2 regions of the Streptomyces sp. NPDC018029 genome follow, and region 1 is predicted to be linked to the other one. Evidence: riboswitches for the same ligand, from Rfam matches in the RefSeq annotation. Region 1 holds a riboswitch; the other holds the start of a gene.
The links. A riboswitch is a leader RNA that binds a small molecule or an ion and turns the genes downstream of it on or off. The one in region 1 is predicted to bind cobalamin.

Region 1 (7,029 bases):
GGCGCGGCGACGGCGCCGAAGCTTGTCGCTGCGCGCGAGGCGGGGGTTCCGGTCGTGGTGGTCCGGCGCCCTGCCCTGCCGGGGGGAGTCCGCGAGGTCGCCACACCGGAGGAGGCCGTCGAGTGGGTGCGTTCCGCTGCGTGGTGAGGTGCGGGTGCGTTGTGGCCGAGCGCGCAGTTCCCCGCGCCCCTGACGGGGCGCAGCCCCGCTTTCAGGGGCGCGGGGAACTGCGCGACCAGCCCCCACGCACCCGCAGACGAAGACGCTTACCCCTCGGGATACCGCCGGGGCGTCCACACGATCTGCTCCGCGCCCCCGCGCCTCCGTACCCACTGGGTCTGCGAAGACCCGACGATCAGCAGCGTCCGCATGTCGACCTCGGCGGGGTCGAGGTCCCCGAGGCGTACGATCCGCACGCTCTCCTCGGGGCCGCCCACGTCCCGTCCGAGGACGACCGGCGTGTCCGGCGCCCGGTGTTCGAGCAGCAGTTCCCGTGCCTTGCCCACCTGCCAGGTCCGGCTGCGCGAGCCCGGGTTGTAGAGCGCGAGGACGAGATCCGCGGCGGCCGCCGCGGCAAGGCGCTCCGCGATGACCTCCCAGGGCTTGAGCCGGTCGGAGAGGGAGATCGTCGCGTAGTCGTGGCCGAGCGGGGCCCCCGCCCGGGCCGCCGCCGCGTTCGCGGCCGTCACACCGGGCAGCACCCGTACCGGAACATCCGCGTACGCGTCCTGCGAGGCCGCCTCAAGGACCGCCGTGGCCATCGCGAAGACGCCGGGGTCACCGCCCGACACGACGGCCACGCGCCGCCCGCGCCGCGCCAGCTCCAGGGCGAACTCGGCGCGTTCGGACTCCACGCGGTTGTCGGACCCGTGCCGCCGCTGCCCGGCGCGGTGCGGCACACGGTCGACATACGTGGTGTAGCCGACCAGGTCGTCTGCGGCGGCGAGCGCGCCGCGCGTCTCGGGGGTCAGCCACAGCGGCCCCGCGGGTCCCGTGCCGACCACGACGACCTCTCCGCACCGCTCCGCGGGCGGTTCCGGCGCGGGCCCGCCCGTCAGGGGCGCCACCCGGCTCGGCAGCACCGCCACGGAGAAGTACGGCACCGAGTCGGGGTCCACGTCGGCGAGGCGGCCGGTGCGCTCGCCCTCCATGGTGGCCCGCTCGACGTAGCGGGCCTCGTCGAGGCGGCCCGCGCTCTCCAGGGCGCCGCGCACCTTCCCGAACGTACGGCCGAGCTTCATGACGACCGCCGAGTCCGTCGCCGCGAGGCGCGCGGCCAGCTCCTCCTCGGGGAGCGTGCCCGGCAGGATCGTCAGCACCTCCTCGGCCTCCACCAGGGGCTCGCCGAGGCGGGCCGCCGCCGCGCTCACCGAGGTGACGCCGGGGATCACCTCGGTCGGGTAGCGGTGCGCGAGGCGCTTGTGCATGTGCTGGTAGGAGCCGTAGAAGAGCGGGTCGCCCTCGGCGAGGACGGCGACCGTGCGGCCCGCGTCGAGGTGGGCGGCGAGGCGGGCCGCGGCCTCCTCGTAGAACTCGTCGAGGGCGCCGCGGTAACCGCCGGGGTGGTCCGTGGTCTCCGTCGTGACGGGGTAGACCAGCGGCTCCTCGATGTGGTCGTCCCTGAGGTGCTTCGCCGCGATGGAGCGGGCGATGGAGCGCCCGTGCCGGGCCGAGTGGTAGGCGATCACGTCGGCGGACGCGATCACCTCGACGGCGCGCACGGTCATCAGGGAGGGGTCGCCGGGGCCGAGCCCGACGCCGTACAGCTTCCCCCGGGAAGTGGTCTCGGTGTTCACTCCGCCTCGCTCGCAATCGCGTTGATCGCCGCCGCGGCCATCGCGCTGCCGCCGCGCCGCCCTCGTACGACCAGGTACTCCAGGCCGGAGGAGTGCTCGGCGAGCGCGTCCTTGGACTCGGCGGCGCCGACGAAGCCGACCGGGATGCCGAGGACGGCGGCCGGGCGCGGCGCGCCTTCCTCGATCATCTCCAGGAGGCGGAAGAGGGCGGTGGGCGCGTTGCCGATGGCGACGACGGAGCCTTCGAGGCGGTCGCGCCAGAGTTCCATGGCGGCGGCGCTGCGGGTGGTGCCGAGCTCGGCGGCGAGGTCCGGCACGGACGGGTCGGCGAGGGTGCAGATCACGTCGTTGTCGGCGGGCAGCCGCTTGCGGGTGACGCCGCTCGCGACCATGTTCGCGTCGCAGAGGATCGGCGCGCCGTCGCGCAGCGCCTTGCGGGCGTCGGCGATCACCCGCGGGCTGTAGGCGAGATCCTTCACGAGATCCACCATCCCGCAGGCGTGGATCATCCGGACCGCGACCTGGCTGACGTCGGCGGGCAGGCCGTGGAGGTCCGCCTCCGCGCGGATGGTGGCAAAGGACTCGCGGTAGATCGCCGCGCCGTCCTTCTCGTAGTCGAACACTGTGCTCTCGCTCATCTCGTGGCCGTCGTTTTCGTGGTGTTACGTGCCGTGGTGACCGTCTCGGTCAGGGTGCTGCCCGTCACGGCCTCGGTCGAGCCGCCGGTGTGCCGCGTGACCTCGTAGCGGCCGTCGCCGGTGGCGAGGACGTCGACCCAGTCGCCGTGCGGGTGACCGCAGCGCCGCTCGCAGCCGGACCAGTGGACGGGGAGTCCGCCGGTGCCGGGCACTGCGTCGGCGCGGACGTCGGCGAGGGACTTGGCGCAGCCCGGGCGGCCGGTGCAGGCGCCGACGCCCAGCCAGGGCGAGTCGGGTGCGGTGACGTATCCGGCGGCGGCCAGCGCGGCCAGCCGTCCGCGGGCCGCAGCCCCGTCGGCGAAGCCGGGGAGCACGAAGCCGCGCCAGGGCGTGACCCGCAGCTCGTCGGCGGGGAGCGGCAGGAGGGCCCGCCACTGGGCGGCGCTCACGCGGCCGAGGCGGGCGTGGACCACCACTGCGCGGCCGACGACGCCCGGGGCGGGCGGCGCGGCGATCGGCGGCCGCGGGACGTCGGCGGGAGTGGCGGAGACGTCGGCGGGAGTGGCGGAGACGTCGGCGGGCGTCGCGGAAACGTCGGTGGGCGTCGCGGATACGCCGACCGGCGTCGCGGAGACGTCGGCCCGGGACAGTGCTCCCGCCAGGTCCGCGGTCGTCCCTTCGGGCAGTTCGCGCACCCGCCACGCCCCGTTGCCCGCCTCGCGCGCGGCGTCGAGGAAGGCCGCGGCGGCCGCGAGGGCGGCGCGCGGGACGTCGGCCCCGGCGACCCGGCAGGCGTGGCCCCCGAGACGTACGACTGCGGTCCCGCCGGATTCTGCGATCAAGGTCACATCGCCGCCGAGCCCGGCCGCATCCCCGCGGCCGTCGTCGAGGGCGAACAGGAAGCGGCCGGAGAGCGCTGTCGTCCACTCCTCCGCGCACAGGAGTCGGTCCAGCTCACGGGCCCACAACTGCACGTCGGCGTGGCCGAGTCCGTCGGTTCCCGCGAGCGGGGACGCCACCACGTTCCGCACCCGCTCGTGGCGCTCGGAGGGCAGCAGGCCGGCGTCCGCGAGCAGCCGGGAGAGCTCGCCGCCGCACGCGTCGCCGAGACCGCGCAGCTCGATGTTGCCGCGCGAGGTGACGCTGAGGTTCCCGTCCGCCAGACGCTCCGTCGCGGCCGCCAGCACGGACGTCTGATGCCCCGTCAGGAGACCGCCGGGCAGCCGGAGTCGGGCGAGGCGCCCGTCGTCCGCGAGGTGCAGGCGGAGGGCTCCGGGGCAGGCGTCACCCCGGTCACGTATGAGGGATTCGCCCTGGTCTGGGGATGGTGCTCGGGTGGGCGGCATGGCGGCGAGCATACCCACGCGGATCCGGCCGGTCGCCTCCCGAGACGGACCGTCCTGGCAGGTGGCCGCCCCATCGGCGGCGGGCAGGACTTACTATGCAGGCGGCGGGCCTCCAGCGGTCTCGGGGCAGTGGGGTGCGGGTCCGCGTCGTTCGGTGCGTGCTCTCGGCGTGCTGGGCGGAGGCCCTCGTACTGGACGTACTTGGGACTTCGCCCGGCGCGGCGAGAGGGCGTGCCGGGCGGCGTGGGCGCGTGCCACACTGCCCCGAGACCGCTGGGGTCCGCCGACGCCAGCGACGGCGTGGGTCCACCAGGACCCCAGGGAGGAAGCCCGGTGCGAATCCGGCGCGGTCCCGCCACTGTGAGCCCCACCTGTGTGGGGTGAGCCAGGAACTCCTGCCGTCCATACGACCACCCGGGGCGCGGACACCCCGAGGAAGGCCTGCGCCCGCATGCTTCTGCTGTTGTCGACCTCCGACACCGACCTGCTCAGCGCCCGCGCGGCGGGAGGCCCGGTCGACTACCGGTTCGCCAACCCGTCCCGTCTGGACCTCGACGCGCTGCCCGCCCTACTGGACGGCGTCGACCTCGTCGTCGTACGCCTCCTCGGCGGCGTCCGCGCCTGGCAGGACGGCCTCGACCAGCTCATCGCCACCGGCCTCCCGGTCGTCGTGCTCACCGGGGAACAGGCGCCCGACGCCCAGCTGATGGCGTCGTCGACCGTGCCGATCGGCATCGCCGCCGAGGCGCACGCCTACCTCGCGCACGGCGGCCCCGCCAACCTGGAGCAGCTGGCCCGCTTCCTCTCCGACACCGTGCTGCTCACCGGCCACGGCTTCGAGCCTCCCGCCGCCGCCCCCTCCTGGGGCCCGCTGGAGCGCACCGCCCGCGCCGACGTCGAGGGCCCCACGGTCGCCGTGCTCTACTACCGCGCCCACCACATGAGCGGCAACACCGCCTTCGTGGACGCGCTGTGCGGCGCGATCGAGGACGCGGGCGCCCGCGCGATGCCGCTGTACGTGGCTTCGCTGCGCGCCCCCGAGCCCGAGCTGATCGACGAGCTGCGCGCCGCCGACGCCATCGTGACGACCGTCCTCGCGGCGGGCGGCACCAGGCCCGCCGAGGCGTCGGCCGGCGGCGACGACGAGTCGTGGGACGCGGGCGCGCTGACCGGCCTCGACGTGCCGATCCTCCAGGCGCTCTGCCTGACCGGGTCGCGCTCCGCGTGGGAGGAGAACGACGAGGGCGTCTCGCCGCTGGACGCCGCGAGCCAGATCGCGGTGCCCGAGTTCGACGGGCGCCTCATCACGGTCCCCTTCTCCTTCAAGGAGATCGACGAGGACGGCCTTCCCGCGTACGTGGCCGACGCCGAGCGGGCGGCCCGGGTCGCCGGCATCGCCGTACGGCACGCACGCCTGAAGCACATCCCGGCCGCCGACAAGCGCCTCGCGCTGGTCCTCTCCGCGTACCCCACCAAGCACTCCCGCATCGGCAACGCGGTCGGCCTCGACACCCCCGCGTCCGCCGTCGCGCTCCTGCGCAGGCTCATCGCCGAGGGCTACGACTTCGGCCCCGAGGCCGACATCCCGGGCCTCGTCTCCGGTGACGGCGACGAGCTGATCCGCGCGCTCATCGACGCGGGCGGCCACGACCAGGAGTGGCTCACCGAGGAACAGCTCGCCGCCAACCCGGTGCGCATCCCGGCCGCCGACTACAAGCGGTGGTACGCGACGCTGCCGCAGGAGCTGCGGGACTCGGTCGAGCAGCACTGGGGGCCGCCGCCCGGCGAGATGTTCCTGGACCGCTCGCGGGTCGGCAACGGCGGGGACCCGGAAGGCGACATCGTGCTCGCCGCCCTGCGCCGCGGCAACCTCCTCATCCTCATCCAGCCGCCGCGCGGCTTCGGCGAGAACCCCATCGCGATCTACCACGACCCGGACCTGCCGCCGTCGCACCACTACCTGGCGGCGTACCGCTGGATCGCGGCGCCCGCGGCCGACGGCGGCTTCGGCGCCGACGCGATGATCCACCTCGGCAAGCACGGCAACCTGGAGTGGCTGCCCGGCAAGAACGCGGGCCTGTCCGCCGCCTGCGGCCCCGACGCCGCGCTCGGCGACCTGCCGCTGATCTACCCCTTCCTGGTCAACGACCCGGGCGAGGGCACGCAGGCCAAGCGCCGCGTGCACGCCACGCTCATCGACCACCTGGTGCCGCCGATGGCGCGCGCCGACTCCTACGGCGACATCGCGCGCCTGGAGCAGCTCCTCGACGAGTACGCGCAGATCAGCTCCATGGACCCGGCGAAGCTTCCGGCGATCCGCGCGCAGATCTGGACGCTCATCCAGGCCGCAAAGCTCGACCACGACCTGGGTCTGGAGGACCGTCCGGACGACGACGGCTTCGACGACTTCCTGCTGCACGTCGACGGCTGGCTCTGCGAGATCAAGGACGCGCAGATCCGCGACGGCCTGCACGTCCTCGGCACCGCACCGGCCGCCGGTGACCGCGTCAACCTCGTCCTCGCGATCCTGCGGGCCCGCCAGATCTGGGGCGGCACGACCGCCCTGCCCGGCCTGCGCGAAGCCCTCGGCCTCGACGAGTCCGCGGCGACGCGGACCACCGCCGACGCGGCCGAGGAGCAGGCCCGCGCGCTGGTCCAGGCGATGGACGACGCGGGCTGGGACCTCGCCGCCGTCCCCCGCGACCAGGGTGAACAGGTCGCCGCCGTCCTGGAGTTCGCCGCCCGCGAGGTCGTCCCGCGCCTCGCTGCCACCACCGCCGAACTCGACCACTCCGTGCACGCGCTGAACGGCGGCTTCGTCCCTGCGGGCCCCTCGGGCTCCCCGCTGCGCGGCCTGGTCAACGTCCTGCCGACCGGCCGCAACTTCTACTCGGTCGACCCGAAGGCCGTCCCGTCCCGCCTCGCGTGGGAGACGGGCCAGGCCCTCGCCGACTCCCTCATCGAGCGGTATCGGACGGACAACGGCGAGTACCCCACGTCCGTCGGCCTCTCCCTGTGGGGCACGAGCGCGATGCGCACGGCGGGCGACGACGTCGCCGAGGCCATGGCGCTGCTCGGCGTCCGCCCGGTCTGGGACGACGCGTCGCGCCGCGTCACGGGCCTGGAGGCCATCCCGTACGAGGAGCTGGGCCGCCCCCGCATCGACGTGACGCTGCGCATCTCGGGCTTCTTCCGCGACGCGTTCCCGCACACCATCGGCCTGCTCGACGACGCGGTGCGGCTCGCCGC
Region 2 (7,029 bases), on a different contig from region 1:
GGGGACGCGGGAGCCCGCCCCGTGACATGGGTGCTGCGAGGGCTGCGATGGATCCGCTGGTACGCGCGAGAGCTGACGGACGAGTCGGCGTACGACCGCTATGTGGCTCATTTGCGAAGGGACCATCCGACCGCAACCGTCCCCAGCCGCCGCGCATTTGAGCGCATGCGGACAGACCAGCAGGAGTCGGACCCCCGAAAGGGCTTCCGCTGCTGCTGAGCAGGCATATTGACTCGTCCGTTATCCGGACAGGGGTTCCATAGATCAAGACTCTCGCTTAGATTTCCCGCACGTTAAGCACGGGATAAGTGAGGGAACGGAGCCGCGATATGTCAGATGCGCCTGAAGTGAACAGACCGGTCGTCACGCCGGTCCGCGTGGTCATCGCCGTCTGCCTTGTCGCGCCGTTCGTGGCGATGCTGTGGGTGAGCTCCTACGCCAAGATCGAGCCGACCTTCATCGGCATCCCCTTCTTCTACTGGTACCAGATGCTGTGGGTGCTCATCTCCACCGTGCTCACGATGATCGCTTACAAGCTGTGGCAGCGTGACCAGCGCGCCCGCAAGGAAGGGGCGCGGTCATGAAGGACGGAGTCAACGGCGTCGCCCTCGCGGTCTTCATCTTCTTCTTCCTCGCGGTCACCGTCATGGGCTTCCTCGCGGCCCGCTGGCGCAAGGCCGAGAACGACCAGAGCCTGGACGAATGGGGCCTCGGCGGGCGGTCGTTCGGCACCTGGGTCACCTGGTTCCTGCTCGGCGGCGACCTCTACACCGCGTACACCTTCGTGGCCGTCCCCGCGGCGATCTACGCGGCGGGCGCGGCCGGCTTCTTCGCCGTGCCGTACACGATCCTCGTCTACCCGCTGATCTTCACCTTCCTGCCTCGCCTGTGGTCGGTCTCGCACAAGCACGGCTATGTGACCACCTCCGACTTCGTGCGCGGGCGCTTCGGCTCCAAGGGGCTCTCGCTGGCCGTCGCGGTCACCGGCATCCTCGCCACGATGCCGTACATCGCGCTCCAACTGGTCGGAATCCAGGCCGTCCTGGACGTCATGGGGATCGGCGGCGGCCCCGACACCAACTGGTTCATCAAGGACCTGCCGCTGCTGATCGCGTTCGCGGTGCTCGCCGCGTACACGTACTCGTCGGGGCTGCGCGCGCCCGCGCTGATCGCGTTCGTGAAGGACGGCTTGATCTATCTCGTCATCGTCGTCGCGATCATCTACATCCCGATCAAGCTCGGCGGCTTCGACGACATCTTCGCCAAGGCGGGCGAGGCGTTCTCGCAGACCAACCCGGCGACCGACAAGCCGCGGGGCGCGCTCGCGCCGCCGGAGGCCGGTCAGTGGACGTACGCGACCCTGGCGCTCGGCTCGGCCCTCGCGCTCTTCATGTACCCGCACTCGATCACGGCGACGCTCTCCTCCAAGAGCCGGAACGTGATCCGCCGCAACACCACGATCCTGCCCCTGTACTCCCTGATGCTGGGCCTGCTCGCGCTGCTCGGCTTCATGGCGATCGCGGCCGGGGTCAAGGTCGAGAACGGCCAGCTGGCGATCCCGCAGCTCTTCGAGAACATGTTCCCGGACTGGTTCACGGGCGTCGCGTTCGCCGCTATCGGCATCGGCGCGCTCGTCCCGGCCGCCATCATGTCCATCGCGGCCGCGAACCTCTTCACCCGGAACATCTACAAGGACTTCATCAAGCCCGACGCGACGCCCGAGCAGGAGACCAAGGTCTCCAAGCTGGTCTCGCTCATGGTGAAGGTGGGCGCCCTCGTCTTCGTCCTCGGCATGGACAAGACCGTCGCGATCAACTTCCAGCTCCTGGGCGGCATCTGGATCCTGCAGACGATGCCCGCGCTGGTCGGCGGCCTGTTCACCCGGTGGTTCCACCGCTGGGCGCTGCTCGCCGGCTGGGCGGTCGGCATGGTCTACGGCACGCTCGCCGCGTACGGCGTCGCCTCGCCCACGCAGAAGCACTTCGGCGGCTCGTCCGACACGATCCCGGGCATCGGCGAGATCGGCTACATCGGCCTCACCGCGTTCGTCCTGAACGTGGTCGTGACCGTGGTCCTCACCTTCGTCCTGAAGGCGCTGAAGGCGCCCGAGGGCATCGACGAGACGTCGCCGGAGGACTACACGGCGGACGCGGGCGACCCCGGTGTCATACAGGAACTCCCGAAGGCGACGGCGGGCGCCGGACACTGATCCCTGCCACCGCGCACGCGACTCGGGCCGCCGGAAAAAACCGGCGGCCCTTTGTCGTACCCGTGTTGCACACTGCGCCCATGGATTTCACGATCAGCATCAGAGAGGCACGACCCGAGGATCACGAGGCCATCGGCGACCTCACCGCGCAGGCCTATCTCTCCGACGGGCATCTGGACTTCGGAGCGGACGACCCCTATCTCGCGGTGCTGCGCGACGTGCCGTCGCGGGCGGCGGCGGCCGAGGTCCTGGTGGCCGCGGCGGACGGAAAGGTGCTCGGCTGCGTCACCTACGTACCGTCCGGCGGGCCGATGGCCGACATAGCGCGGGACGGCGAGGCCGAGATACGCATGCTGGCCGTCTCCCCCGAGGCGCGGGGCCGGGGTGTGGGCGAGACGCTCGTACGGGAGTGCGTGCGCCGCGCCGAGGAGGCGGGCCGCAGCGCGCTCGTCCTGTCCACGCAGACGTCCATGCACGCCGCCCACCGGCTGTACGAGCGCCTCGGCTTCGTGCGGACGCCCGAGCGCGACTGGAACCCGATCGAGACGGTGCCGCTGCTGACGTACGCGCTGAAACTCTAGCCGCCCCCTCTGCGGGCCGACACAAGATGTGGGCCTGCTTCAAGAGCGCGGCACAAGATGTATGCTCATGCTCGCTGTCGCCGCAGGGGAATCCGGTGCAAGTCCGGAACTGTCCCGCAACGGTAGACGTGTACGCATTTGTCGTACGCGGAGTCCGAAGACCTGCCGGCAGTGCACCCGTGCCGTCCGGCCCGGGTGCCGACCGTCCGGGCCTCGTGGAATGGGCCGGTGGACGCGGTACGCCGCCCTGCCCGGGTGCGCCCGTGTGTGCCGTCCTCTCCCCCAGGCCCAGAGCCGAGCGAGGGAGAGCTCCACGTGACCATCGCGCCTGCCGAACCTGCGTCAGCGCCGTCACAGTCGACCGCCGAGGGTACCGAAGGCACCGACGGACCCGGGGCCGCGCTGCTGCGGACCCTGACCGACCTCACCGCCGACCTCCCCGACACCGACCCCGGCCGGGTCGCCGCCGCCGCGCTGCGCGGCCGCTCGGCCCGGGCCGACGAGGCGGAGCTGCGCGAGCTGGCGACCGAGGCGGCCGCGGGGCTCATCTCGGAGGACCCTGCCTACTCCAAGCTGGCGGCCCGGCTCCTGTCGATCGGCATCCGCGAGGAGGCGGCGACACAGGGCGTGCGCTCCTTCACCGACTCCGTCGCGGTCGGCCACCGCGAGGGCCTGATCGCCGACCGCACGGCGTCCTTCGTCACCGAGCACACGGCCCGGCTCGACGCGCTGGTGGAGGCCGCGCTCGCCGACGGCGCCGACTTCCGCTTCGAGTACTTCGGACTGCGCACCCTGCACAGCCGCTATCTGCTGCGCCACCCGATCACCCGCCAGGTCATCGAGACCCCGCAGCACTTCATGCTGCGCGTGGCGAGCGGCCTCGCGGAGGACGGCAGCGAACGCGCGCTCGACGAGGTCGCCGCGCTGTACCGCCTGATGAGCCGCCTGGACTACCTGCCGTCCTCGCCGACGCTCTTCAACTCCGGCACCCGCCACCCGCAGATGTCGTCCTGCTACCTCCTCGACTCCCCGCTGGACGAGCTCGACTCGATCTACGACCGCTACCACCAGGTCGCGCGGCTCTCCAAGCACGCGGGCGGCATCGGCCTCTCGTACTCCCGCATCCGCTCCCGGGGTTCGCTGATCCGCGGGACGAACGGGCACTCCAACGGCATCGTGCCGTTCCTGAAGACCCTGGACGCCTCGGTCGCCGCCGTGAACCAGGGCGGCCGGCGCAAGGGCGCGGCCGCGGTCTACCTGGAGACCTGGCACTCCGACATCGAGGAGTTCCTGGAGCTGCGCGACAACACCGGTGAGGACCAGCGGCGCACGCACAACCTCAACCTCGCGCACTGGATCCCCGACGAGTTCATGCGCCGGGTCGCCGCCGACCAGCCGTGGTCACTGTTCTCGCCGTCCGACGTCCCCGAGCTCGTCGACCTGTGGGGCGAGGAGTTCGACGCCGCCTACCGGCGGGCGGAGGCCGCAGGGCTCGCGAAGAAGACCATCCCCGCGCGGGACCTGTACGGCCGCATGATGCGCACCCTCGCGCAGACCGGCAACGGCTGGATGACGTTCAAGGACGCCGCCAACCGCACCGCCAACCAGACGGCGGAGCCCGGCCACACCGTGCACTCCTCGAACCTCTGCACGGAGATCCTGGAGGTGACGGACGACGGGGAGACGGCCGTCTGCAACCTCGGCTCGGTGAACCTCGGCGCGTTCGTGGACCCGGCCGCCCAGGACATCGACTGGGAGCGTCTTGACGACACCGTCCGCACCGCCGTCACCTTCCTCGACCGCGTCGTCGACATCAACTTCTACCCGACCGAGCAGGCCGGCTGCTCCAACGCCAAGTGGCGCCCGGTGGGCCTCGGCGCGATGGGTCTCCAGGACGTCTTCTTCCAGCTGAAGCTGCCCTTCGACTCCCCCGAGGCGCGCGCCCTGTCCACCCGGATCGCCGAGCGGATCATGCTCGCCGCGTACGAGGCGTCCGCGGACCTCGCCGAGCGCAACGGCCCGCTGCCCGCCTGGGAGAAGACCCGCACCGCGCGCGGCGTGCTGCACCCGGACCACTACGACGTCGAGCTGACCTGGCCGGAGCGGTGGGCGGCGCTGCGCGACCGTATCGCCACCACCGGCATGCGCAACTCGCTGCTCCTCGCCATCGCGCCGACCGCGACCATCGCGTCCATCGCGGGCGTCTACGAGTGCATCGAGCCGCAGGTCTCCAACCTCTTCAAGCGCGAGACGCTGTCCGGCGAGTTCCTCCAGGTCAACGCCTATCTCGTGAAGGAGCTGAAGCGGCTCGGCGTCTGGGACGCGCAGACCCGCGAGGCGCTGCGCGAGGCCAACGGCTCGGTGCAGGGCTTCGGCTGGATCCCCGAGGACGTGCGGGCGCTGTACCGCACGGCGTGGGAGATCCCGCAGCGCGGCCTGATCGACATGGCCGCGGCGCGCACCCCGTTCCTGGACCAGGCGCAGTCGCTCAACCTGTTCTTGGAGACGCCGACCATCGGCAAGCTCTCCTCGATGTACGCGTACGCCTGGCAGTCGGGCCTGAAGACCACGTACTACCTGCGGTCGCGCCCCGCCACCCGCATCGCCCGCGCCGCCGGCGGCTCCCAGACCGCCGCCACCGCCCCCGTCCCCGCGCAGGCCACGGCCGAGGAAGCCGTCGCCTGCTCCCTGGAAAACCCCGAGTCCTGCGAGGCCTGCCAGTAATGAGCACGACGACCAACAGCGAGAAGAACCTCCTCGACCCGGGCTTCGAGCTGACCCTGCGCCCCATGCGCTACCCGGACTTCTACGAGCGCTACCGGGACGCGATCAAGAACACCTGGACCGTCGAGGAGGTCGACCTCCACTCGGACGTCGCCGACCTGGCGAAGATGACGCCCGAGGAGCAGCACCTGATCGGCCGGCTCGTCGCGTTCTTCGCGACCGGCGACTCGATCGTCTCCAACAACCTCGTGCTCACGCTCTACAAGCACATCAACTCCCCCGAGGCCCGGCTCTACCTGAGCCGTCAGCTCTTCGAGGAGGCCGTGCACGTCCAGTTCTATCTGACGCTGCTCGACACCTATCTGCCCGACCCCGAGGACCGGGCGGCTGCTTTCGATGCGGTGGAGGAGATCCCCTCGATCCGCGAGAAGGCGCAGTTCTGCTTCAAGTGGATGGACTCGGTCGAGAAGCTGGACCGCCTCGAGACGCAGGCCGACCGCCGCCGCTTCCTGCTCAACCTCATCTGCTTCGCGGCGTGCATCGAGGGCCTCTTCTTCTACGGCGCCTTCGCGTACGTCTACTGGTTCCGCAGCCGCGGTCTGCTGCACGGCCTGGCGACCGGCACCAACTGGGTGTTCCGTGACGAGACGATGCACATGAGCTTCGCCTTCGACGTCGTCGACACCGTCCGCAAGGAGGAGCCCGAGCTGTTCGACGACGCGCTCCAGACGCAGGTGACGGACATGCTGAAGGAGGCCGTCGAGGCCGAGCTGCAGTTCGCCCGCGACCTGTGCGGCGACGGTCTGCCGGGCATGAACACCGACTCGATGCGCGAGTACCTGGAGTGCGTGGCCGACCAGCGCCTCCAGCGCCTCGGCTTCGCGCCGGTCTACGGCTCCGAGAACCCGTTCTCCTTCATGGAGCTCCAGGGCGTGCAGGAACTGACCAACTTCTTCGAGCGGCGGCCTTCGGCGTACCAGGTCGCGGTCGAGGGCTCGGTCTCCTTCGACGACGAGTTCTAGACGAATCACGTCCTTATGCGGTGTGCCCGCCCCGCCCGTTCACCGGGTGGGGCGGGCACGCGCGCGTTCAGCGCGGCCGGGCCCGCAGGACGAGCCGCTTCGGGTGCAGGGTGATGCCGACCTTGGTGCGGGCGTCGGTCTCCTCGACCGGCTCCAGGCGCCACTTGGGAGCCACCGTCCCCAGGATCAGGGCGAGTTCGGCCAGGCTGAAGTGGTCGCCGGGGCACTTCCGGTTGCCGACGCCGAACGGCATCATCGCGAACTCCGGTACGTCACCGGCGCGTTCCGGATTCCAGCGGTCGGGGTCGAAGTCGAGGTGCCGCTCGAAGGAACGCGGGTCGCGCTGCATCGCGTACACGCTGTAGACGATGTCCGCGTCGGCCGGAATCGAATAGCCGCCCAGCTCGGTTTCGGCCACGGACCGGCGCGTGAATATCCAGGCGGCCGGTCGTATACGCATCGCCTCGGTGACGACATTGCGGGTGTGCGGCAG

Region 2: linked by a shared signal. The riboswitch ahead of ACH4D5_RS11730 (ribonucleoside-diphosphate reductase subunit alpha) and the one ahead of cobN (cobaltochelatase subunit CobN) in region 1 are both predicted to bind cobalamin.

What each region holds. Positions count from the first base shown of each region.
Region 1 is NZ_JBIRFV010000007.1:288,836-295,864, reverse strand. It holds gene ACH4D5_RS22775 (cobalt-precorrin-6A reductase) at 1-147, shown strand, start outside; gene cobJ (precorrin-3B C(17)-methyltransferase) at 267-1,727, opposite strand; gene ACH4D5_RS22765 (precorrin-8X methylmutase) at 1,793-2,419, opposite strand; gene ACH4D5_RS22760 (cobalamin biosynthesis protein CobG) at 2,431-3,792, opposite strand; cobalamin riboswitch at 4,075-4,194, shown strand; gene cobN (cobaltochelatase subunit CobN) at 4,232-7,029, shown strand, end outside.
Region 2 is NZ_JBIRFV010000003.1:674,406-681,434, reverse strand. It holds gene ACH4D5_RS11755 (carbon starvation CstA family protein) at 1-25, shown strand, start outside; gene ACH4D5_RS11750 (CstA-like transporter-associated (seleno)protein) at 22-219, shown strand; gene ACH4D5_RS11745 (DUF3311 domain-containing protein) at 330-584, shown strand; gene mctP (monocarboxylate uptake permease MctP) at 581-2,209, shown strand; gene ACH4D5_RS11735 (GNAT family N-acetyltransferase) at 2,290-2,790, shown strand; cobalamin riboswitch at 2,845-2,975, shown strand; gene ACH4D5_RS11730 (ribonucleoside-diphosphate reductase subunit alpha) at 3,106-5,514, shown strand; gene ACH4D5_RS11725 (ribonucleotide-diphosphate reductase subunit beta) at 5,514-6,536, shown strand; gene ACH4D5_RS11720 (cytochrome P450) at 6,604-7,029, opposite strand, start outside.